3 regions of the Arthrobacter globiformis genome follow, and region 2 is predicted to be linked to each of the others. Evidence: riboswitches for the same ligand, from Rfam matches in the RefSeq annotation. Region 2 holds a riboswitch; each other region holds the start of a gene.
What was found. Region 2 has a riboswitch for S-adenosylmethionine ahead of QFZ33_RS08460 (PLP-dependent transferase). Riboswitches for the same ligand answer to the same signal wherever they lie in the genome.

Region 1 (7,644 bases), 1.9 Mb from region 2:
GCTGGCCGTCATCTCGGCACTGAACGCCTTTGTCGAATGGCGCAGCGCCGACATCAGCACCAAGGACGGCCGGCAAGCCCGCCGCAACCAGCTGCTCAAAAACATCACCCTCACGGGCGGTGTGCTGCTGGCCTCCGTGGACACAGCCGGCAAACCCAGCCTGGCGTGGCGCGCAGAGCACCTAGCCGCCGACGCCCGCAAGACCGCGAGCCACCTCGCCGCGGATGCCCGCAAGACCACCGGCAAGAAGCTGCACAGTGCCGACAAGGCGGTCCGCAAGGCTGTTGACCACGCGGTGGGGGCATAAGCGGGAATGACAGCATCACCCATGGGCGCGTCCGCTGAGACCTCCGGCGCTGCTCCGCACTGGCCCGCGCCGTTTGCGGAGCAGCCGGTTGACGCCACGGTCCGCGTGCCGGGCTCAAAGTCGCTGACCAACAGGTACCTGGTGCTCGCCGCGCTCGCTGACGGGCCGTCCCGGCTCCGGGCGCCGCTGCACTCGCGAGACTCAGCGCTGATGATCGAAGCCTTGCGCCAGCTGGGCGCGGACATCCGGGAAGTGCAGGGCGACGGCGCCTTCGGCCCGGACCTGGAGGTGACGCCGATTCCGGCCAACTCCGGCGGTGCCGACGTGGCCATCGACTGCGGCCTGGCCGGAACCGTCATGAGGTTTGTTCCTCCGCTGGCGGCACTCCGCAGCGGCGCCACCGTTTTCGACGGCGATCCCCACGCCCGGGCGCGTCCGATGGGAACCATCATCGACGCGCTTGCAGGCCTGGGCGTAACCGTCAGCGGCGACGACGGCGGACTGCCCGCTTCGCTGCCGTTCCGCGTTGAAGGCACCGGGCAGGTCCGCGGCGGGCACCTCGTCATTGACGCCAGCGCCTCCTCCCAGTTCGTCTCCGCCCTGCTGCTGGTGGGGGCACGCTTCGCGGACGGCCTGCATCTCGAGCACTCCGGCAGCACCGTACCGAGCTTGGACCACATCAACATGACCATTGCCGTGCTGCGCGGCGCGGGCGTGGTGGTGGATGACTCCACGCCCAACCACTGGGTCGTCAGCCCCGGCCCCATCCGCGCCTTCGACCAGCGCATCGAACAGGACCTGTCCAACGCCGGTCCGTTCCTGGCCGCGGCCCTGGCGACGGCCGGCACGGTGCGGATTCCGGACTGGCCGGAGCACACCACGCAGGTCGGCGACATGTGGCGCAGCATCCTCACCGACATGGGGGCTGCTGTGACCCTGCAGGACGGCACCCTGACGGTGACCGGCGGCAGTGACATCAAGGGCGCGGACTTCGCCGAAACCAGCGAACTCGCGCCCACCGTCGCCGCACTGTGCGCACTGGCCTCCGGCCCCTCCCGACTGAGCGGCATCGCCCACCTCCGCGGACACGAGACGGACCGGCTCGCCGCGCTCGTCACCGAGATCAACCGCCTCGGCGGCGATGCCGAGGAAACCGCCGACGGACTCATTATCCGGCCCGCGGCCCTGCACGCCGGCGTCGTGCACAGTTACGCCGACCACCGGATGGCCACTGCCGGAGCCATCCTCGGGCTGGCCGTCAGGGGTGTGGAAGTGCAGGACATCGCCACGACGTCCAAGACCATGCCGGACTTCCCCAAGCTGTGGGCGGACATGCTCGGACAGCAGGTCGGCGCAGTGACCAACACCGCAGGGACCCCCGGTGGCACGCAGCACTGATTCCTGGGATGAATCCGACGTCCGGATCCGGCCGAACAAGAAAGGTTCCCGGCCCCGGACGAAGGACCGCCCCAGCCACGAGGACGCCGTGACCGGACGGATCATTACCGTCGACCGGGGGCGTTACACAGCTGTCGTAGGCGAGGATTCCGGCAACGAGCGGACAGTCATCGCCGCCCGCGCCCGGGAGCTGCGCCGCTCCCCCGTGGTGGCAGGAGACTTCGTGTCCCTTGTGGGTGACGTCTCCGGCGAGCCGGACACCCTTGCCCGGCTCGTGAAAATACTGGACCGCAAGACCCTGCTGCGCCGCAGCGCCGATGACACCGACCCGGTGGAGCGGGCCGTCGTCGCCAACGCGGACCAGCTGGTGGTGGTTGTAGCCGCCGCCAACCCGGAACCCCGTACCGGGTTCATCGACCGGGCGCTGGTGGCCGCCTACGACGCCGGGATCGAGCCACTGCTGCTGGTCACCAAGGCGGACGTCAAGGATCCCACAGAGTTCCTGGACAACTACCGCCACCTCGACTTTCCGGTCATCATCAGCCGCACCGCCGATTCCGAGGCCTCCGGCATCGATGCCCGGTCCGACGACGGCCTCTCAGCCCGGCTCGACGTTGCCGCCGTCTCCGAGCTCCGCGCCCACCTGGACGGCAAAGTAACCGTGATGCTGGGCCATTCCGGCGTCGGAAAATCCACTATGGTCAACGCGCTGACGGGTGCCGAGCGTGCCACCGGCGGCGTCAACGCCGTGACGGGCCGCGGACGGCACACGTCGTCGTCGGCCCTTGCCCTCAAGCTCGCTGACGCCCCGGCGGGGAGCTGGATCATCGACACGCCGGGCATCCGCTCGTTCGGGCTGGCCCACGTCGACCCGGACCGCATCCTGCGCTCCTTCCCCGACCTCGAGCCGGGCACCGAGGCCTGCGAACGCGGCTGCAAGCACGACGCCAGCGCCGTCAACTGCGGTGTGGATGCATGGGTCGCGGCCGGGCACGCCGGCCCCACCGGAGTAGCAAGACTCGCGTCCCTGCGCCGCCTGCTCGGCACCGACCCCCGCATGGAGGCCCAGGAAACCAAGGAACTCGGCAGCGTCGGTTAGCCTTCCCGGGCGCAGCCCGGCGGCTGCCTCCCCGCCCAGCCGGACCTTTGAGGGTAGTTTGGAACCATGACCCAACCTGCTTCAACGTACAACGATGACCTGCGTCTGGCCCATGTGCTGGCCGATTCCGTGGACGACCAGACCATGAGCCGGTTCAAGGCGCTGGACCTCAAGATCGAGACGAAGCCAGATCTGACGCCGGTCACCGATGCGGACAAGGCCGCCGAGGAGTCCATCCGCGGCCAGCTGTCCCGTTCCCGTCCCCGTGACGCCGTGCTCGGTGAGGAGTTCGGAAGTTCCGGCCACGGCTCCCGCCGCTGGATCATCGACCCCATCGACGGCACCAAGAACTTTGTCCGCGGGGTGCCGGTGTGGGCCACGCTAATCGCCCTCGTCGATGAAGGCGAACCCGTGGTCGGCGTGGTCAGCGCCCCTGCGCTGGGCAAGCGCTGGTGGGCGGCCAAGGGCGCCGGTGCCTACTCGGGCCGTTCCCTGGCCGCCGCCACGCGGCTCAAGGTATCCAACGTGTCCAGCCTCGCCGACGCCTCGCTGTCCTACTCCAGCCTCGGTGGCTGGAAAGACCGCGGAAACCTCGATGAGTTCCTCCAGCTCACCGAGGAAGTTTGGCGCACCCGGGCCTTTGGCGATTTCTGGTCCTACTGCATGGTGGCCGAAGGAGCCGTGGACATCGCCTGCGAACCCGAACTGAACCTGTACGACATGGCGGCGCTGGTGCCGATCGTGACGGAGGCAGGCGGCCGTTTCACCTCCCTGGAAGGCACCGACGGCCCGTTCGGCGGCAATGCGCTGGCGACCAATTCGATCCTGCACTCGGAAGTCCTGAAGCGCCTGAACCCGCAGCTGGACGATTTGCTCTAGTTTTGCTCCCACCTTGCCCGGTGCCCTTTGCGCTGAATATTACGACGGCGGACGCCCCCTTTTGCGGGCGTTCGCCGTCGTTTCTTCGGCCTGAAGTCCGATAGCAGGGCTGCGTAATAATCCGCTTAACATTCCGAACCGGCTTTTTCATCGCCCGTCCGGATGTCCTAGTCTCGTAACAGGTCACGAGTGCCAGCGCTAAACCCCGGTTAGCTGGCCGGCAACCCTCCATTCGCGGTGGGGTGCCCCGGGTGACGACCAGGCCGATCCGGAACGGACCCGGCAAGCGCGGATCCCCGTCACACGGGGTCCTTTCTCAGTGAGGTCCCATGACGACTGCAACCATTTCTTCCACCACCGACTCAGGCGTGCTGGACGGCCGATTTGCCGCCGCGGGCCGTCCCTTGGCTGCCGTCACCGGCGCAGAAATCCAGGCTCCACTGATCCAGGGCGGCCACGTCCGCTACGCCAACCTCGATTACGGCGCCTCCGCGCCTGCGCTGTCGGTGGTTTCTGCGTACCTCAACGAGATCCTGCCGTACTACGCGAGCGTGCACCGCGGCGCCGGCTACGCCTCGCAGATCAGCACCTCCGTGTACGAGAACTCGCGGAACATCGTGCGGGAGTTCGTGGGCGGCCGCGTCGATGACGCCGTCATCTTCACCCGGAACACCACCGACTCCCTCAACCTCCTGGCCGGCTGCCTGCCGGTGGAGGACCACCACCACACCGGTGAAGTGCTGTACCTGGACATCGAGCACCACGCCAACCTGCTGCCTTGGCAGGGAGTGCCGCACCGCAGCGTGGTGGCCTCGGAAACGCTCGAGGCCACCATCAGCAGCCTGCGTGCCGAACTGGAGCAAGGCGATGTCAGCCTCCTTGCGGTGACCGGCGCCTCCAACGTCACCGGCGAAATCCTTCCGATCCGGCGCCTCGCTGCGCTGGCCCATGAATTCGGCGCCCGGATCGTGGTGGACGCCGCGCAGCTCGCGCCGCACCGCCGCGTCAACATCGCCGCGGACGACGTCGACTACCTCGCCTTCTCCGGCCACAAGCTTTACGCCCCCTTCGGCGCCGGCGTCCTAATCGGCCGCCCTGACTGGCTCGACGCCGGCACCCCCCACCTCGCCGGCGGCGGAGCCGTCAGCGAGGCCAGGCTCGACGGCGTCAGCTGGGCCACCGGCCCCGCCCGCCACGAGGGCGGCTCACCGAACGTGCTCGGCGCAGCCACCCTGGCCCGGGCAACCCAGGTCATCGCAGCCCTTGATCCGCAGGGCTGGCACGCCCATGAGGCCGCCATCCGGTCCTTCCTCGTCGAGGGGCTGGGCAAGATCGACGGCATCACCGTCCACCAGATCTTCGCGGACAGTAACCCGGACGACGCCATCGGTGTGGTCAACTTCTCGGTCGAGGGTTACGACGCCGGCCTGGTGGCCGCCTACCTGTCGGCCGAACACGGCGTGGGCCTGCGCGACGGCCGTTTCTGCGCCCACCCGCTGCTGAAGCGCCTCGGCCTGCCGTCCGGATCCTTGCGCGCCAGCTTCGGCGTGGGATCACGGCTCGAGGACGCCCAGCGGCTGCTCGCCGGCCTCGAGGAACTCCACCGCTCCGGCCTCGGCTGGGACTACGTGGTGGACGCCGGACGCTGGGTCCCGGCGAACGACACCCGCACCTACCCGGAGTGGGCACCCAACACCCCCGGCACTGCGGGCGCCGCACCCTGCGCGCAGGACTAATCGCCACCCGGGACTAAGACGCCACCCCCGCCTGCCACGGCAGCGGTCCCCGTGCGGTAAATTCGAAAGGTAATTTTCGACGTCGGGCTAAGGAGACTGTGCGTGGCACGGGGCGGTCCCAAACTTCATCACGGGCGGCGGCAGGAGCTTGGGCAGAGCTTCCAGGACGGAGGCGAGCACTACCACCGCGTTCGTCCCGGCTACCCTGGTGATTCCGCGGACTGGCTCATCCCCCCGGGGACCCTTACCGCCGCCGACATCGGCGCCGGAACCGGTAAATTCACCGCACTGCTCGTGGAACGCGGGCTGAGCGTCAGCGGGGTGGATCCTTCCGTGGACATGCTGGAGCAGCTCAGCGGCGCCTACCCCGGGGTTCAAGCTCTGGAAGGGACCGCGGAGGCAACCGGACTGCCCGAGGCGGCGTTCGACGTCGTCAGCGTTGCCCAGGCATGGCACTGGTGCGATCCGCTGCGGGCCAGCACCGAGATTTCCCGGATCCTCAAGCCCCACGGGGTGCTGGGCCTGATCTGGAACCAGCTGGACACATCAGTGCCCTGGGTGCACCGGCTGTCCCGCATCATGCACGCCGGGGACGTCCACAAACCCGACTTCCGCCCCAAAATCGGCCCGGAATTCACCTCCCTGGAAAGCCACCTGACCCGGTGGGAGGATCCCGTCACCCCGGACGACATCCTCGAACTGGCCAAGTCCCGCAGCTACTACCTCGCGGCCAACGACGCCACCCGCGCCAAGGTGACCGGCAACCTCACCTGGTACCTGCACGAGCACCTGGGGCATGCCGAGGGTGAACTGCTGCAGCTCCCCTACCTCACCCAGACCTGGCGGGCTGCCAGGGCGGAACGCCGTGGTGGCAGCAGGTAGGCTTGAAGCTGTGAAGACCAGTACGCCCTCCTCCTCAATCGAGGACTACGTTAAGGTCATCTATTCCTTCACGGAATGGCAGGACAAGCCCATCACCTCCACCCAGCTGGCGCAGCGCCTCGGCGTGGCCAATTCCTCGGTCTCCGAGATGGTGCGCAAGCTCAAGGACCAGGGCCTGGTCCTCCACAAGCCGTACAGCGCCATCACGCTCACTCCCCAGGGAGTCCGGCTTGCCCTCTCCATGGTCCGGCGGCACCGGCTCATTGAGACGTACCTGGTCAAGGACCTCGGATACAGCTGGGACGAAGTCCACGACGAGGCCGAACAGCTGGAACATGCGGTCTCGGACACGTTCATTGAGAGGCTGGCAGCCCGGCTGGGCAACCCGTCACGGGACCCGCACGGTGATCCCATCCCCTCGGCTGACGGTACCGTCCGGATGCCGTCGGCCCATCGGATGATCGAGCTCGACGACGGCCACACCGGCAGGATCACCCGGATCAGCGACGAGAACCCGGAGCTGCTGCGCTACCTCGCCGCTGAAAAGATCAGCCTCGACGCCGACGTTGAGGTGCGCGGCCGCAAGCCCTTCGGCGGTGCGCTCGTGGTCCGCATCGGCTCCCCCGGGACCAGCCGCGACGTCGACCTCGCCGACGAAGTGGCCTCCGCGCTGTGGATCCACAGCGACTCCGCGCATCCCGGCTGCCGCATGGCCGGCCTGTAGGCACTGGTGCGGGCTCCCCTGGCCGGCAGCACCGGCGCCGCCGCCAAGACGGCCTCCGGCTACGGCTGGCGGGTCTGGACGGCCGTAGCCGCCGGCGGTCTGCTGGGCACGGAACTCCGGTACGTGCTGGGCCTGCTGTTCCCGGACCAGCCCGGAGACCTGCCCTGGCCCACGCTGGGCATCAACAGCGTTGGCAGCTTCGCGCTGGCATCCCTCACCACCATCTGGATCGCGCGGCCGCAGACCGCGTTCTGGCTCCGTGCGGCAATCGGGCCGGGCGTGCTGGGCTCGTTCACCACCTTCTCCGCCGTGGTATTTTCCACGGACCAGCTGACCCGCACCGGACTCCCGGTGTTGGGACTTCTCTACGTGGGACTGTCCGTCCTGTTGGGCCTGGCGGCGGCCGCCGCCGGCTGGCGGACCGGCAAGATGGTCGGCGCTGCCCGTGCTTTCCGCGGCGCTCCTCGTGGTGCTGGACAGTGACGGCGCTCCTCGTGGGTCTTTTCGGCATCGCCGGAGCCCTTCTCCGGTTCGCCGTGGATGCCTGGCTGGCCGGCTTCCCGTCGCCGCGGCGGCACTGGCCCTGGGCTACCCTGCTGGTCAACGTAGCCGGCTCGTT
Region 2 (7,644 bases):
CAGCACCACATGGTCGCCAACCGACACGTCGGAGACGCCGGCGCCGACGGACACGACGCGCCCCACCGCCTCGTGGCCCAGCGCCATGGGAAGGGGCCGGACCCGCGACCCGTCCACCACGGAAAGATCGGAGTGGCACAGGCTGGAGTACGTGATGGCAACGCCCAGCTCACCGGCGCGCGGTTCCGGCCTTTCCAGCTCCTGCACCACCAGGGGCCGGGCGTCCTTGTAGCTGGGCTTCTGCGGTGCAGTACCGGCCCTGGGGACGGTCGAGTAGAGGACAGCTGCTTTCATGGGAATCCTTGGTGTCGGCGAACGGGCAACTGCCCGGCCCGCGTGCATGGCGGTCCGGGCAGCTGCTGAATGCTCGCAGTCGTCGGGGCTAGGGGGCCGGTTTACTTCTTGCCGGCCGCGAGCAGGTCCGCGGTGCCCTGGGCGTCGGCCGCGTCCACGTCGTGGAGCGAGACGCCGCGGGTCTCCTTCAGGAAGAACACCGCCACGGCGGTGATGACGCAGGCGATGAGCAGGTAGATGGCCACCGGAACGGAGGACTTGTAGGTGGAAAGGAGCGAGGCGGCGATGATCGGGGCGAGTGAGCCGGCGACGATGGAGGTCACCTGGTAACCCAGGGAGACGCCGGAGTAGCGCATCCGGGTGGGGAACATTTCCGCCATGATCGCAGGCTGGCCGGCGTACATGAGCGCGTGGAACAGCAGTCCGATCATGATGGAAGCCAGGATGATCAGGTCGTTCTTGGTGTCCATCATCGGGAAGGCGAAGAAACCCCAGGTGGCGCCCAGGATTGCGCCGGCCATGTAGACGGGCTTGCGGCCGAAGCGGTCCGAAAGCTTGCCCACCAGTGGAACGGCCACGAAGTGCACGGCGTGGGCCACCAGCAGCAGTAGCAGGATCCGAGTCGTGTCGGCCTGGACCACGGTCTTGAGGTAGGTGATGGAGAACGTCACCACGAGGTAGTAGAGGATGTTTTCTGCAAAGCGAAGGCCCATGGCGGTGAAGACGCCGCGCGGGTAGCGCTTGAAGACCTCGGCAACGCCGTAGCCCTTGTGCCCGGCCTCAACCTCTTTGCGGGCTTCGAGGAAGATCGGGGCGTCGTTGACCTTGGTGCGGATGTAGTAGCCGATCACGACGATCACTGCGGACAGCCAGAACGCCACGCGCCAGCCCCAGCCGAGGAAGGCTTCCTGGGTCAGCGTCGAGGACAGGATGAACAGCACGGCCGTTGCGAGCAGGTTGCCCATCGGCACGGCCGACTGGGGCCAGCTGGCCCAGAATCCGCGGGACTTGCTGGGGCTGTGCTCTGCAACGAGGAGAACCGCGCCGCCCCATTCACCGCCGACGGCGAAGCCCTGCGCGAACCGCAGGAACACCAGGAGCGCGGGCGCCCAGTAGCCGATCTGCTGGAACGTCGGCAGGCAGCCCATCAGGAAGGTGGAGACGCCAACCAGGATGATGCTCAGCTGCAGCAGCTGCTTGCGGCCGAATTTGTCGCCGAAGTGACCGAAGACGATGCCGCCGATCGGGCGGGCAACGAATCCGACGGCGTACGTGAGGAAGGCGGCGATGATGCCGTCCAGTTCGGTGCCGGCGTTGGGGAAGAAGGTCTTGCCGAAGACCAGGGTGGCAGCCGAAGCGTAGAGGAAGAACTCGTACCACTCCACGACGGTGCCGGCCATGGATGCCGTGACAACTTTCTTGAGGCCTGAGGCCTTGACGTCGGTTTCCTCTACACGCCTGGCGGCGGAGCTTTCCGTACTCATTGCAAACTCCTTCGGCGTCTTCCTCGACGCCACGGGGACCGGTCGATGGCGAAGGGTGTGTGATGCGCACCACTAACGCCGGATTCAACGAGTATGGTCTGCCGATGAGGCAAGCTCAACGCCAAATAGTGCAGGGCGCATCTGCATTTATGCACATATACGGCCTGGGAGTTGCCACGATACGGCCGGCTCCAGCGCCTGGACCGGGCCTAAAGTCAGCTGAGGAGGTGTGCCCTGAGCTGGGCGTTCAGCTGGCCGATCTCCGTGAGGAAGCCGTCGTGGCCGATCGGCGAATCGATCATGTGGACATCCACGTTTCCGGGCAGGGATTCGGCCAGCTCCAGCGACTGGGCCGGAAAGTACAGCCGGTCCGACTCCACTGCGGCAACGAAGAAGTCGGCGGTGGTCCGGGCGAGGGTCTCCTTGAGCGTCCCCCGCCCGCGGGTGACGTCATGGCTCATGAGTGCTTCCGTCAGGGCGATGTAGCTGTTGGCGTCGAAGCGCCGGACCAGCTTGTTGCCCTGGTGGTCGAGGTAGCTCTCCACCTGGTAGCGGCCGCGGCCCGCCAGGGCATCAGCCTGCAGCGGCTCTTCAGCGGCCTGGGCGTTCCTGCCGAAACGGAAATCGAGTTCATAGGCAGACCTGTAGGTGATGTGTGCAATCCGCCGTGCGAGCGCCAGGCCATCCGCGGGCTCCGGTCCGCCGTAGTAGTCACCGCCGTTGAAGTGGCGGTCCTGCCGGATGGCAAGCGTCTGCGCCTGGGCGAAGGCGATTTGTTCGGCCGTGCTCCTGGCGCCGACGGAGATGACACCGCAGCGGCGCACCCGCTCCGGGAAAGTGACTGCCCATTCGAGGGCGCGTGCCCCGCCCATGGAGCCGCCCACCACGGCGTGCCAGCTGCTGATGCCGACCCGGTCAGCCAGCCGCGCCTCGGCCACGGTGGAGTCCCTCAGCGTCACCAGCGGAAAGCGTGAACCCCAGGGCTTGCCGTCCGGAGCGGCCGACGACGGCCCGGTGGACCCGTAGCAGCCGCCCAGGATGTTGATGGAGATGACGAAGAACCTGTCGGTGTCCGCCGGCGCACCCGGCCCGGCGAGCTGTTCCCACCAGCCTTCTTCAGTCCCCGCGCCGCCCCGGGTCACGTGCGTGTCCCCGGTGAGGGCATGCTGAACGAGGATGGCGTTGGAGCCGTCCTCGTTGAGCGTTCCCCAGGTTTCGTAGGCCAGGGTCACGTCCGGCAGGAATCCCCCGGCCTCAAGTTCCAGGCTGCCGATGTTGAGGTGCTGGACAGAGCCGTCGGGAACTCGGCCATCGGGGATACGGCCGTCGGGAACAGTGCCGTCCGAAACGGTGCCGCCCGCAGCCGTGCCTTGCGGAGCCTTGCTGGCCGGAACGTCGGTGCTGACAGAAATCGTCATAGGTAAACCTCTTCTACGCGCTTGCCCGCCGGCAGCTGTCCGGCAGGCCAGGTCCTCACCCGGGGCACCCCACCGCGGAAGGAGGGTTGCCGGCCAGCAAGCCGGGGCTGTCGCTGGCACTCATGACCTGTTGCAAGTTTACGAAATAGTCGGACGGCTGCGCGAAGAATGTGACGGCTGTGTGACTCCCGGCCCCCTCACGGGACGGGAGTCACACCGGTAGCGCGGGAAAGTCATGCGCCTTTTGCCGCGCGGGAGCCGGCGTCGTGGTCGGCCAGGATGTCATTGATGTGCTCCGGGCCCACAGACAGCCGGACGTGGCCGGGGCAAACCCGGCCACGTCCGGCTGCTCCGGCGTGAGCTGGCTGTGCGTGGTCGACGCCGGGTGGATGACCAGGGAGCGGACGTCGCCAATGTGTGATGGCGTGCGTTTCTTCACCCGGGGCACCCCACCGCGGTTGAAGGGTTGCGGCCAGCGAGCCGGGGCTTTGTTCGTTGGCACTCATGACCTGCGATCAGCGCAGGAATGGGACTGTTACGCGCACAGCTTTGTGACGAACTTCTTCAAAGTATGGGCTTTTCGCGAGGTTAGGCAACCCTTAGCTGAGAGCCCCGTCACAAAGTGCCAAGATGAGGGCATGCGCATGGATCACGTCTCTTACGCCTGTGAACACGATGGCCTCGCGGCCACCACCGAACGTATCTCCTCTGCCCTCGGCGTCGAAGCCGTAAAGGGCGGAGTGCACCCCCGGTTTGGGACCCGGAACATGATTATTCCCTTGGCCGGACACAAATACCTTGAGGTCGTTGAGGTCCTGGACCACCCGGCGTCGGACAAGGCGCCGTTTGGCCAGGCCGTCCGGGCCCGGTCCGCGGCGGGCGGCGGCTGGATGGGCTGGTGCGTCGAAGTTGATGACCTAGCCCCCTTCGAGGAACGCCTGGGCCGCTCCGCAGTCAACGGCAACCGCAAGTTCCCCGACGGCCGGGAGCTTGTCTGGAAGCAGATCGGCATCCTGGGCCTGATCGCGGACCCGCAGGTCCCCTACATGCTGAAGTGGGAGGGTGATGCGGAACTGCACCCGTCCAACGCCTATGACAGCAATGTGAAGATGTCCAGCCTCACGATCGCGGGCTCTGCCGAGCGCGTGACCGAGTGGCTCGGCGAGCCCGTCGAAAGGCCGCTGGAGGACGTCGCCGTGAACTGGGTCGCCCCGCACGGAACCCCGGGCATCCTCTCGGTCACGTTCGAAACCGCAGCGGGCGCCGTCACCATCTGACGCACTTTCTGCCCTTCACTTCGGCCGCCATCAGCGGGTGCCAATGACGTCACCCGCCGATGGCGGCCGAATCACTTTTAAGGGCCGGCGCTGGCCCGGCACATCGGCCTTGCCGAATGGCTGATCCCTACCCCAGGCCGACTACCCCAGGCCGACCGCTTTGCCGAACAGGCTGAACCCGACGAACGCGACGATGTCCAGCAGGGCGTGCGCAATGACGAGCGGCATCACCCGGCGGGTCCTGGTGTAGATCCAGGCGAAGACCACGCCCATGATGGCGTTTCCGATGAAGGGTCCGAAGCCCTGGTACAGGTGGTAGCTGCCACGGAGCATTGAGGACACAAAGATCGCCAGGGGCACGGACCAGCCGAATTTGCCGAACCGGTCTAGAAGGTAGCCCACCACAATGACTTCCTCCACGATCGCGTGGCGCAGGGCGGACAGTATCAGCACTGGCACCGTCCACCAGTAGGCGTCCAGACCGCTGGGGATGATCGCGGTCGTGATGCCCAGGGCACGTCCGGCGGCGTAGAGGCCGAGCGAGGGGATCCCGATCAGGGCGGCCAGCCCGAGCCCCTGCAGCAGGTCCTTGCCCGGCCGGGCAAAGTTGAATCCCAGCTTCCGGAACGCGGAACCGGCGTCGTGCCCTGACCCCGGTTTCGCCTGGCGCTGGTCGGTCAGGAAGAAGATCACCAGCAGGACCGGCACCAGGGCAAAGATGATGTCCAGCAGCTGGTAGGTCAGGTCGAAGTACTCGCGGGTGCTTTGCGACCTGTTCAGCGTGGAGGTCCCCTGTGCCAGCGGTGCCCGGCTCATTTTGTCCAGCAGCTGCACCACGGAGTAGACGGCGGACTGGCCGAGCGAGAGACCAAGGACAATCCAGACTTCGAACCGCAGCCGACGGCGGGAGGGAACCAACATGTTCCTATCTTGCCTGCACCTGCTGGTACTTTCCTGTCAGCCAGTCGATTCCTGTCCGATCGCGGGCTGACCCTATGCTGGGAAACTATGAGCGCTCCCGGGAAAATCATCATGATCCGGCACGGCCAGTCGGCGGCCAACGCGGATACCTCCATCTACAACAGGGTGCCCGACTACCGGATTCCGCTGACGGAGCTTGGACTGGAGCAGGCGAAGGCCGCCGGGGAACGCATCCGGCGCGAGCTGGACGGGCGGCAGGTAAGCGTCTACGTCTCACCGTACCTGCGCGCCCACCAGACCCTCGAGGCGCTGAATCTAGGCCCCCTGACGGAGCGGGTGATCGAGGAGCCGCGGCTGCGCGAACAGGACTGGGCCAACTTCCAGATCTCCGGCGACATCGAGGACCAAAAGGAACTCCGCAACGCCTACGGCCACTTCTTTTACCGCTTCCGGGAGGGCGAGTCCGGCTCCGACGTCTACGACCGGATCTCCTCGTTCATGGAGACCCTGTACCGGCACTGGTCCAAGCCGGACTACTCCCCCAACGCCCTGCTGGTCACGCACGGGCTGACCATGCGCCTGTTCTGCATGCGCTGGTTCCACTGGTCCGTGGAATACTTCGAGTCGCTGAACAACCCCGAAAACGCCGAGGTCCGCATGCTGGTGCGCAACGGTTTGGGCAAGTACGAACTCGACACACCGTTCACGCAGTGGGTGGACCGGAGGGTGGACGAAACGGTGCTGGACGCCCCCCCGGTGATCTTCTAGGCGCCGGCCACCAGCACTTCGGTGCCGCGGGCTTCGAACGCGGCCTTGTCCGCCGCGGAGATGCCCGAGTCGGTGATGAGCCGGGTGAACTTGTAGCCGTCCATGGTGGCGAACGCCCGGCGGCCCACCTTCGAGGAGTCCGCGATGACATAGGACTCACTGGCGCGGCTGGCCAGCAAGGCGTTGACCGTTGCCTCCGCCTCGCCGGTGTTGGTGGGCCCTACCTCGGCGTCGACGCCGTTGACCCCGATGAAGGCGATGTCCAGCACCACCTTCTGCATGATGATGTCAGTGTACGGCCCCACGAGTTCATAGGACCGCGTGTTGAGGATGCCGCCGGTCACCATCACCTTGATGTTGGGCCGGACGGCAAGCTGCGAGGCGATGTTGATGGCGTTGGTGACCACGGTCAGGGTGGGCTGGTTCGACGGCGAGTTGAGGTCCTCGCGGGTGGCCAGGATCTGCGCCAGGGCGGTGCTCGTGGTGCCGCCGCACAGGCCGATGACCATGCCCGGGGCGATGAGCGCCGAGGCGGCCAGGGCGATCTCCTGCTTGGCCACGGCGTGGTCGTCCCGGTTGTACCTGCCGGGAAGGTCATAGGCCAGGGCGCCGGTGGTGGCGCCGCCGCGGGTCCGCGTCAGCAGCCGCCGCTTGGCCAGGCTGTCCAGGTCACGCCGGGCGGTTGCCGGTGACACGCCGAGCCGGGTGACGATCTCCTCGACTTCCACCTGGCCGGTCCCGGCAAGGAGATCAAGGATGGCCGTCAGTCGGTCGGTGCGGGTCATGCAGGGCCTTTCAAGATCCAAAACGTCACGAAAATGACGTTTCTTGATTATATCAGACCCCTAACGATCATCTTGCGTCATCACCGGCGAGTAACGGCACCGCCTGACATTACCGCGCCCGCACCCCTGCACGCCAAACCGCGTGGGTCAGCGGCATGCCGGGGCGGTAGGCGAGGTGGGTGGCGGACGGGGCGTTGAGGACGTGCAGGTCTGCCCGGTGTCCGACGGCGATGGAGCCCACCGCGCGTTCGCCGTCGACGTCGTTACCGGACTCGCGCTGGAGCGCCAGGGCGCCGCCGTACGTCGCCGCCCGGACGGCCTCATGGACACTCAGTCCCATCTGCAGGACCGCGGTGGTGACGCAGAACGCCATGGAACTCGTGTAGGACGTGCCGGGGTTGCAGTTGGACGCGAGCGCCACGGGCACGCCGGCGTCCAGGAGCTTCCGGCCGGGCGCCAGCGGCTGGCGGGTGGAGAGGTCGCAGGCCGGCAGGCAGGTGGCCACCGTTCCCCGCCCGCCCGTTCCTGCGGCGGCATCCCAGCCCGACCAGCCGGCGGCGAGATCTGCGATGTCCGGCTCCGAAAGATAGTTGACGTGGTCCACGCTCGCCGCGCCGAACTCCACCGCGAGGCGGACACCGGGGCCGTGCCCCAGCTGGTTGCCGTGCACCCGCAGCCCCAGGCCGGCGTCGCGGCA
Region 3 (7,644 bases), 3.2 Mb from region 2:
ACCGAAGGAGACCGACCAGCCGCCGGATCTCGGCCTCGGTGTTGTAGTAGTGAACGGAGGCGCGCACCACCATGTCCGGACCTTGCGCTGTCTGGGAGAGGACGGCGTGGGCGTCTGTAAAGGGCCCGGGGGCCACCGAGACGTTGATCCGGTGATCCGCCAGCCGGGACCTTATGCTGCCGGGCTCGCGTCCGGCAACCGAAAACGTCACGATGCCGCAGCGGGTGATCCCGCGGTCATGGACAGCCACTCCCGGAACCGCCGCCAGCTCCCTCCGCAGCTGCTCCGCGAGCCCTGCCACCCGATCCTGCACAGCGTCCAGCCCCAGGGCCAGGGCGTAGTCGACTGCCCGGCCCAAACCCAGCCTTCCCGCGGCACTGCTCTCCCAGCTTTCGAAGCGCCGGGCATCGCCGCGGACTTCAAAGCCTTCAGTGCCGGCCGGAACGGCGGAATGCCCGTCCAGCATGGCCGGTTCAAGCCGTTCCAGGACGGATGCGCGCACGTAGAGGAACGCGGTGCCCCGGGGCCCGCGCAGAAATTTGCGTCCCGTGCCCGCCAGCACGTCGCAGCCCAATGCCTGCACGTCCAAGGGCATCTGGCCCACCGACTGGCATGCGTCGAGCACAAACGGCACCCCGGCGGCACGGCAGCGCCTGCCGATCTCGGCCGCCGGATTGACCAGGCCATTGGCCATCGGCACATGAGTCAGGGCGACCATGGCGACGTTTCCACGCTCCAGCTCGGCCTGCAGATGCTCCACGTCAACCTGCCCGTGGGGGTCGTCGTCGAGAACCACAATCTGAAGGTAGTTGCGCTGCGCAAGCTGGCGCAGCGCGATGACATTGCCTCCGTATTCGGTGCGGCCGATCAGCAGCCGCATCCGGGGAAGAAAGGGAAAGCTGTACACCGCCGCCGCCCAGGCCCGGCTGCCGTTCTCTGCCAGGGCTACCTCATTCGGCTGCGCTCCGATCAGCCGGGCCACCGAGGAGTAGACATTTTCCAGTCGATCAGCAGCCTCCTCGGCCGCTTCATAGCCGCCGATTTCCTCTTCACGGCGTAAATGGCCCGTCACCGTGTCCGCCACAGGGCGGGACATGAGGGAACTTCCCGCGTTATTGAAATGGGCGACGTTCAGGACCCCGCGGGTCTGGCTGCGCACCGCTTTAACGTCAATTGGCATATCCACATCCTGCCGCCTGCGGCTCAGATCTGCTTGAGCGCCTGCTCCAGGTCCGCGACGAGGTCATCCGCATCCTCCAGGCCTACGGACAGCCGCACCACTCCATCGGTCAGCCCGATCGCGGCGCGTCCTTCCGGCCCCATGGCCCGGTGCGTCGTGGTGGCGGGATGGGTGATCAGCGACTTGGCGTCGCCCAAATTGTTGGAGATGTCGATGATCTTCAGGGCGTCCAGCAGGGCGAAGGCGGCTTCCTTGCCCGACTGGCCGGCCGTCGTCGCAAGCTCCAGCGTGAGGACGGTGCCGCCGGCCTTCATCTGCTTGGCCGCCAGTTCGAACTGCGGGTGCGACTTGAGCAGGGGGTACTTCACCCAGTTGACGGCGGGCTGGGCCTCCAGCCATCCGGCCAGGCGCAGCGCCGTGGCGGACGAGTGGTTCACGCGCAGCGCCATGGTCTCCAGGCCCTTGGTGAGGACCCAGGCATTGAATGAGGAGAGCGCCGGACCAGTGTGGCGCATGAGCTGCTTGACCGGGCCGTCGATGAATTCCTTGGTGCCCAGGATGGCTCCGCCCATCACCCGGCCCTGGCCGTCGATGTGCTTGGTGCCGGAGTAGACCACCACGTCCGCGCCGAGGTCTCCGCAGCGCTGCAGCAGCGGGGTGGCGAAGACGTTGTCCGCCACAACCTTGGCGCCGGCGGCGTGGGCGAGTTCGCTGACCGCCGCGATGTCCACGATTTCCTGCATGGGATTGGACGGGGATTCGAAGAAGACGGCCGTGGTGGGCACAGAGAGGGCCGCGCGCCACTGCTCGAGGTCCGGACCGTCCACGAACACCGTCTCCACACCCCAGCGCGGCAGGATTTCGTTGAGGATCACGAAGCAGGAGCCGAACAAGGAACGACTGGCGACCACCCGGTCCCCGGCCCCGAGCAGGGCGCCCAGGGCGGTGAACACGGCGGACATTCCGGACGCCGTCGCAAAGCACGCCTCAGTGCCTTCGAGGAGGCGGAGCCGTTCCTGGAAGGTGGCCACCGACGGGTTGCCGTAGCGCGAGTAGACGAAGCGTTCGTCCTCGCCGGTGAAGGCGCGCTCCGCGGCTGCGGCGGACTCGTAGACAAACCCGGAGTTCAGGAAGACGGGCTCGGTGGTCTCTTGGAAATTGGTGCGGTCAAGCCCGCCGCGGACGGCCTGGGTGTCGGGGCTCCAGCCGGCGGCGTCGTGATTAAAGGTCAACTTAGTTCTTTCCCAGGTTGGTCGGCAGGCCGCGGTTCTTCCAGCCGTTCACGGTGCGCTCACCGTAGCGGTCGGGTTCGCCCTCGAAGCCTTCGAGCACGTTGTAGGCGGTGAAACCCGCCTGGGTGGCGGCTATTGCCGCCGCGATGGAGCGCTGGCCGGAGCGGCACAGGAAAATCAGCTCCACGCCGGTGTCCTCCGGCGCCTGCTGCTTCAGCTGCTCGACGAAGTCGGGGTTGGGAATGCCGCCGGGGAAGGTCCACTGAATGAACAGGGGATCGTTGTCCGTCGCCTTTGTGTCCGGAACGCCGATGTGCGCCCATTCGCCCTCGGTGCGGACATCCACCAGGATGGCGCCCTCTTCGAGCTTGGCCCAGGCGTCCTGCGGGGTGAGGTCTCCGGCGTAGCTCATGCGTGGCCCTCGTAAGCTTCTTCGGCGAGGTCCTCGTCGGAGTCCAGCCGGTCCACGGCGGTGGCCACGGCGGCGTCAGCGGTGGCGATGGCGGCGGGCAGGATCAGGGCCTGGGCCACGATGACGGCGGTGCCGTTGAAGGTGGCGGCAGGGCTGCCGTGCAGCACGTACCCCTCGGCGAGGGCGGCCGAGATGCGCTCACAGAACGCACGGTCGTCCGGGCCCGTTATCAGGCGGTAAAACAGCTTTTCCTCGGGTTTATCCTGCTGGGATGGCAGCGTTGCAACGGCGGGGGCGTCTGACACGACGGATCTCCTTTTCTCACGCTTGCAGCTCGAAGTGGTCGATATGCCGAGTATTCACCTGAGGCACCCCGCCGTGGAAGGAGGGTTGCCGACCGGCCAGTCAGGGCTTAGTGCCGGTACTCATTACTCCCCAAAAACGTAACACTGACGACGGCGGCGCGCACCGCCGCCGTCGTCATCTTCCGTAACGCATCAAACAGCAACGGGTGGGGAGGGTCACTTGCGGCCCAATCGGGGCTGCGGAAGCGGCCGTGAGTGACCCCGCGTTGCGGTTACAAAGCAGGTGGCCGGGAGGATAATGACGGAAGATGAACCGCCGTAACGCCGGATGAAACCAGGCCGCAGTGAATGATTCGACCCCGAATACAGTGACTCCCATGCTGCACTTTGGATGGTTTGTGGGCCACGGCTTCGGGGTCCAGGGCTGGGGGACACCCGGCTACGGAATCGGCTATGACTGGAGGAAGCCCGCCCCCTACCAGCATGCGGTCCGTGAGTTTGAGCGGGCGGGACTGGACCTGTTCATCATCGAGGACTCCCTCACCGTCCCCGACACCTACGGCGGCAGCGCGGAGGTCTCGCTGGCGCAGGCATCCTTTGCACCGAAGCACGATCCGCTGGCACTGGTGCCGTACCTGCTCGCCGCCACGGAGCACATGGGCATTGTGCCCACCATCAGCGCCTCCTTCTACCCGCCGTTCACCGCGGCCCGGCTGCTGGCCACGCTGCAGCACTTCTCCAACGGGCAGCTGGGCTGGAACGTGGTGACCTCCGGCAGCGATCTTGCCGCACAGAACTACGGACTGGACCAGCAGATTGAGCACGACCTCCGCTACGAGAAGGCCGAGGAGTTCGTGGACGTCGTGCGCAAGCTCTGGCGCAGCTGGGAACCGGACGCCATCCTGGAGGACACCCGGGCAGGGATCTTCGCGGACCACACCAAGGTCCGGCCGATCCACCACGTGGGGGAGTTCTTCAGGGTCCGGGGACCGCTGAACACGGCCCCGCTGCCGGAGGAGCCGGTGCTGGTGCAGGCGGGGGCGTCCCCGCGGGGCAAGGCTTTCGCCGGTGCGAACGCGGATGTTGCGATCGCCCTAGCCCGCGGCGCCGACGGCATGAAGGCGTACCGGGACTCCATCCGCGCCGAGGCCGCCGCGGCCGGCCGGAACCCCGACGACGTCAAGGTGCTGTTCGTCCTCAAACCCACCGTCACCGGTTCCAGGGCCGAAGCGGAGGAGCTGCGGGCCGCGCGCCGGGAGCTGACCCAGCGGGACATCGACAGCCAGCTCAACTCAATCTCCTACCTGTCCGTCATCGACTTCAAGCAGTTCGACCTGGACGCGCCGCTCCCGCAGCTAAGCACCAACAGCAACCAGGGCACCTTGGAGCACTTCTCCAAGGCCGCGCCGCCGGGTTCCACGCTGCGGCAGATCCTGCAGGCACGGAGCGGCGGGGCCGGCGACAGCATCATCGGCACGGCCGAGGAGATCGCCGACTACTTCGAGGAAACCGGAGCTGCAGTGGGCGGAGACGGGTTCCTCTTCTCCGGCTTCGTCGACCCGGCGACCATTCACGGGGTGCTGGACAGGCTGGCGCCGGTGCTCCGCAGGCGGGGGCTGCTGCGGACGAGCTACGGCGATGGCGGCTTCCGCCGGAACCTGCTGGACTTCTAACGCCATGGCCGGGGCTGGTGCAATGGCAGGGACCGGGGGACACGACGGACTGATGCCGGGGGTCGGGCGCGGCACGTTCCTGATCGGGACGGCCCACATCCGTGCCGACGACGTGGCTGCCGCGGCGGCCGATCCCGCAGTGGAGGTGGTCCTCAGCGCCGACGCCCTCGAGCTCGTGGGCCTGTCCCGCGAGGTGGTGCAGGCGGCCATCGATTCCGGCCACCGGGTCTACGGCCTGAACACCCTGCTCGGCTCCGGCCGGGACACCGCCGTGGAGCAGGAATCCATCCTCGACTTCCAGCTGCAGGTGGTGCGCTACCACCACAGCGGCGTCGGCGCGCTGCTTGACCGGGATGAAGTCCGGGCCCTGATCCTGGCCAGGCTCATCGGATTCACGCGGGGCGGCTCGGGGGTGCGCCCGGAAACTGCCCGCTTTTATGCCGAACTGCTCAACAGGGGTGTGGTGCCGGCTGTTCCGTCCGACGGGTCCGTCGGCTCGTCGGACCTCACCCAGCTGGCGGCGGTTGCCGCCGTCGCCATCGGGGAGGGCCAGTCGCTTGCTCCCGACGGCGGCCTGCAGGACGGCGCGGAGGCGCTCGCCGCCGCCGGGCTGGAACCGCTGGTCCTGGCGCCGGGCGAGGCCCTGGCGCTGGTCAGCGCCAACTCCTATTCGATCGGGGCCGGCGCGCTGGAACTCCGCCGCATCCAGTGGCTCGCCGATTTGGCGGACACCGCGCTGGCGCTCTCGCTTGAGGCCACAGCAAGGTACGACGGCGGCGGGAACCTCAGCCCGTTTTCGCCGGCCGTGCAGTCGGCCAAGGCCGTGGACGGCCAGCGCATCTCCGCGGCCAATGTCCGGCGCCTGGTGCGGGGCGGCTGGCTGGAGGACCCTCGGCGGCAGGTGTCTGTCCAGGATGCGCTGTCCTTCCGCGCCGCGCCGCAGACGCACGGTGCGTTCCGGGCCCAAGTGACAGCCCTGGCCGAGGCGCTCGAGGTGGAACTCAACGGCCGGGGCGACAACCCCCTGACGGATGTGGCCTCGGGCCGGATGGTGTCCGGCGGAAACTTCCAGCCCATGCAGCTGGCCATGGCGTTCGAGGCACTGCGGCTGGGACTGGCCCACGTCGGAATCAGCAGCGAGCGGAGGATCGCCAAGCTCTATCCGCCGCAGCGCCTGATCCGGCAGCTCAACCTCGAGGCGGCCCGGGCCGGCACGCCGCTCGCGTCCGAGGACCTGCCGGGGCTGCTCTGGTACTCGGCCGCCGGCCTGCTGGCCGAGCTGAAGTTCCTGGCGGCACCTGCCACGTTGGGTGCACCCACCCTGTCCGCGGACGTGGAGGACCACTCCACGCTGGCCCCCCTTGCCCTCCAGCAGCTGCAGCGCTCGGTGGAGGCCGCAGCCAAACTCCTCACCATCGAGGCGCTGACGGCCTCCTACCTTTTAGCGGAGGCACAGGACACGGATCTGCGGGATGCGGCAATCCGGGAGCCCGGAGCAGGCACCGGCGTCGTCGTGGCACGGCTGTCGGGGCTGCTGGCCGGGCAGCTGCCGGCAGCGGTGCTGGTTGACAGTGCTCGTGCTGCGCTCGCGGACCTGCTGGCACGACTGCCCGAATTACGGACACCTGACCCAGACGGTCCGAATGACGACGGTCCGAATGACGGGGGGCCCAATGGCGGCGGTCGGGGCGATGGGGGAGGAGAATCATGACCACGGTGACGGGAAGCGGCCGCCAGCCAAGGCACGTGGCGCCGATCGTGGATGCGGGCGTGGACGCTGACGCCGTGCTGGCGCGGGTGGGGAACACTCCGCTGGTGCCCTTGAACGTGCTGAGCCGCGGGCTGGGGAGCACCGTCTTCGTCAAGCTTGAATCGGAGAACCCTGGCGGTTCCATCAAGGACCGGACCGCGCTGAGCATGGTCCGCGCGGCCGAACGGAGCGGCGAGCTGCAGCCCGGCGGGACCATCGTGGAAAGCACCTCCGGAAACACCGGCATCGGGCTCGCCCTGATCGGGGCGCTGACCGGCCATCCGGTGGTGGTGGTCACCGGTGATTCCATCTCCTCCGAAAAGCTGGAGGCCCTCAACAGGTACGGGGCGCGGGTGGTGTTTACGGACTGGAGTGCGCCCTCGGATTCACCGGAAAATGCGCGGGCGGTCGCGGGCCGGATCACGGCCGAAATTACCGGCGCGTGGCGTCCGCTGCAGTTCGACAACCCGGCCAACCCACGGGCGCACTACGAGGGGACGGCGCCGGAAATCTGGGAGCAGACGGCCGGCCGGGTGACGCACTTCGTCGCAGGCGTGGGCACCGGCGGCACCATCACCGGGAACGGACGGTACCTCAAGGAGAAGTCCGGCGGGCATGTGGAGGTGATCGGCGCGGACCCGTACGGTTCGGTCTACAGCGGCGGGCATCCAGGCCAGATCCTGGTGGACGGGGTGGGCAACTCCTGGCCCAAGCCCGACTGGCCGAAGGTCTTCGACCGCGGACTGCTGGACCGGTTCCTGCGGATTCCGAATGACGAGGTGTACACCATGCTGCACCGGCTGCTCAACGACGAAGGCCTGTCCCTCGGGCCGTCGTCGGGACTGACGGTGGCGGCAGCGGTTCGGGTGGCCAGGGCGGCTCCGCACGGGTCAGTGGTGGTGGCGATCGCCCCGGACACCGGCAGCAACTACCAGAGCAAGGCCTTCAACCCGGTGTGGCTGGCGGACAACCACATCCGCCTGGCCGCCGACCTTGCGGAGGACTAGCGCCAAAAACTGCCAGCTCGCCTTCGGGAAACCCGTGAGGAAGTGAAACCCGTCAGGAGGCCGGGCCGCTGGCGGCCGTCTCGCT

Region 1: another riboswitch for S-adenosylmethionine. It lies ahead of QFZ33_RS17450 (aminotransferase class V-fold PLP-dependent enzyme); the one in region 2 lies ahead of QFZ33_RS08460 (PLP-dependent transferase).
Region 3: another riboswitch for S-adenosylmethionine. It lies ahead of QFZ33_RS23530 (DUF1737 domain-containing protein); the one in region 2 lies ahead of QFZ33_RS08460 (PLP-dependent transferase).

What each region holds. Positions count from the first base shown of each region.
Region 1 covers NZ_JAUSXI010000001.1:3,754,217-3,761,860, forward strand. The annotation lists gene QFZ33_RS17430 (DoxX family protein) at 1-307, shown strand, start outside; gene aroA (3-phosphoshikimate 1-carboxyvinyltransferase) at 329-1,705, shown strand; gene rsgA (ribosome small subunit-dependent GTPase A) at 1,689-2,804, shown strand; gene hisN (histidinol-phosphatase) at 2,871-3,683, shown strand; SAM riboswitch class IV at 3,865-3,978, shown strand; gene QFZ33_RS17450 (aminotransferase class V-fold PLP-dependent enzyme) at 4,013-5,419, shown strand; gene QFZ33_RS17455 (class I SAM-dependent methyltransferase) at 5,522-6,301, shown strand; gene QFZ33_RS17460 (metal-dependent transcriptional regulator) at 6,312-7,025, shown strand; gene QFZ33_RS17465 (fluoride efflux transporter FluC) at 7,032-7,508, shown strand; gene QFZ33_RS17470 (fluoride efflux transporter FluC) at 7,505-7,644, shown strand, end outside.
Region 2 covers NZ_JAUSXI010000001.1:1,856,595-1,864,238, reverse strand. The annotation lists gene QFZ33_RS08475 (zinc-dependent alcohol dehydrogenase family protein) at 1-294, opposite strand, end outside; gene QFZ33_RS08470 (MFS transporter) at 396-1,778, opposite strand; gene metX (homoserine O-acetyltransferase MetX) at 1,994-3,196, opposite strand; SAM riboswitch class IV at 3,209-3,324, opposite strand; partial or broken gene QFZ33_RS08460 (PLP-dependent transferase) at 3,430-3,617, opposite strand; SAM riboswitch class IV at 3,629-3,704, opposite strand; gene QFZ33_RS08455 (VOC family protein) at 3,835-4,473, shown strand; gene QFZ33_RS08450 (CPBP family intramembrane glutamic endopeptidase) at 4,615-5,394, opposite strand; gene QFZ33_RS08445 (histidine phosphatase family protein) at 5,482-6,162, shown strand; gene QFZ33_RS08440 (DeoR/GlpR family DNA-binding transcription regulator) at 6,159-6,947, opposite strand; gene hutI (imidazolonepropionase) at 7,057-7,644, opposite strand, start outside.
Region 3 covers NZ_JAUSXI010000001.1:5,032,300-5,039,943, reverse strand. The annotation lists gene QFZ33_RS23545 (aminotransferase class V-fold PLP-dependent enzyme) at 1-1,180, opposite strand, end outside; gene QFZ33_RS23540 (O-succinylhomoserine sulfhydrylase) at 1,204-2,412, opposite strand; gene QFZ33_RS23535 (rhodanese-like domain-containing protein) at 2,414-2,824, opposite strand; gene QFZ33_RS23530 (DUF1737 domain-containing protein) at 2,821-3,129, opposite strand; SAM riboswitch class IV at 3,143-3,257, opposite strand; gene QFZ33_RS23525 (NtaA/DmoA family FMN-dependent monooxygenase) at 3,507-4,802, shown strand; gene QFZ33_RS23520 (aromatic amino acid ammonia-lyase) at 4,825-6,513, shown strand; gene QFZ33_RS23515 (PLP-dependent cysteine synthase family protein) at 6,510-7,559, shown strand; gene QFZ33_RS23510 (EAL domain-containing protein) at 7,612-7,644, opposite strand, start outside.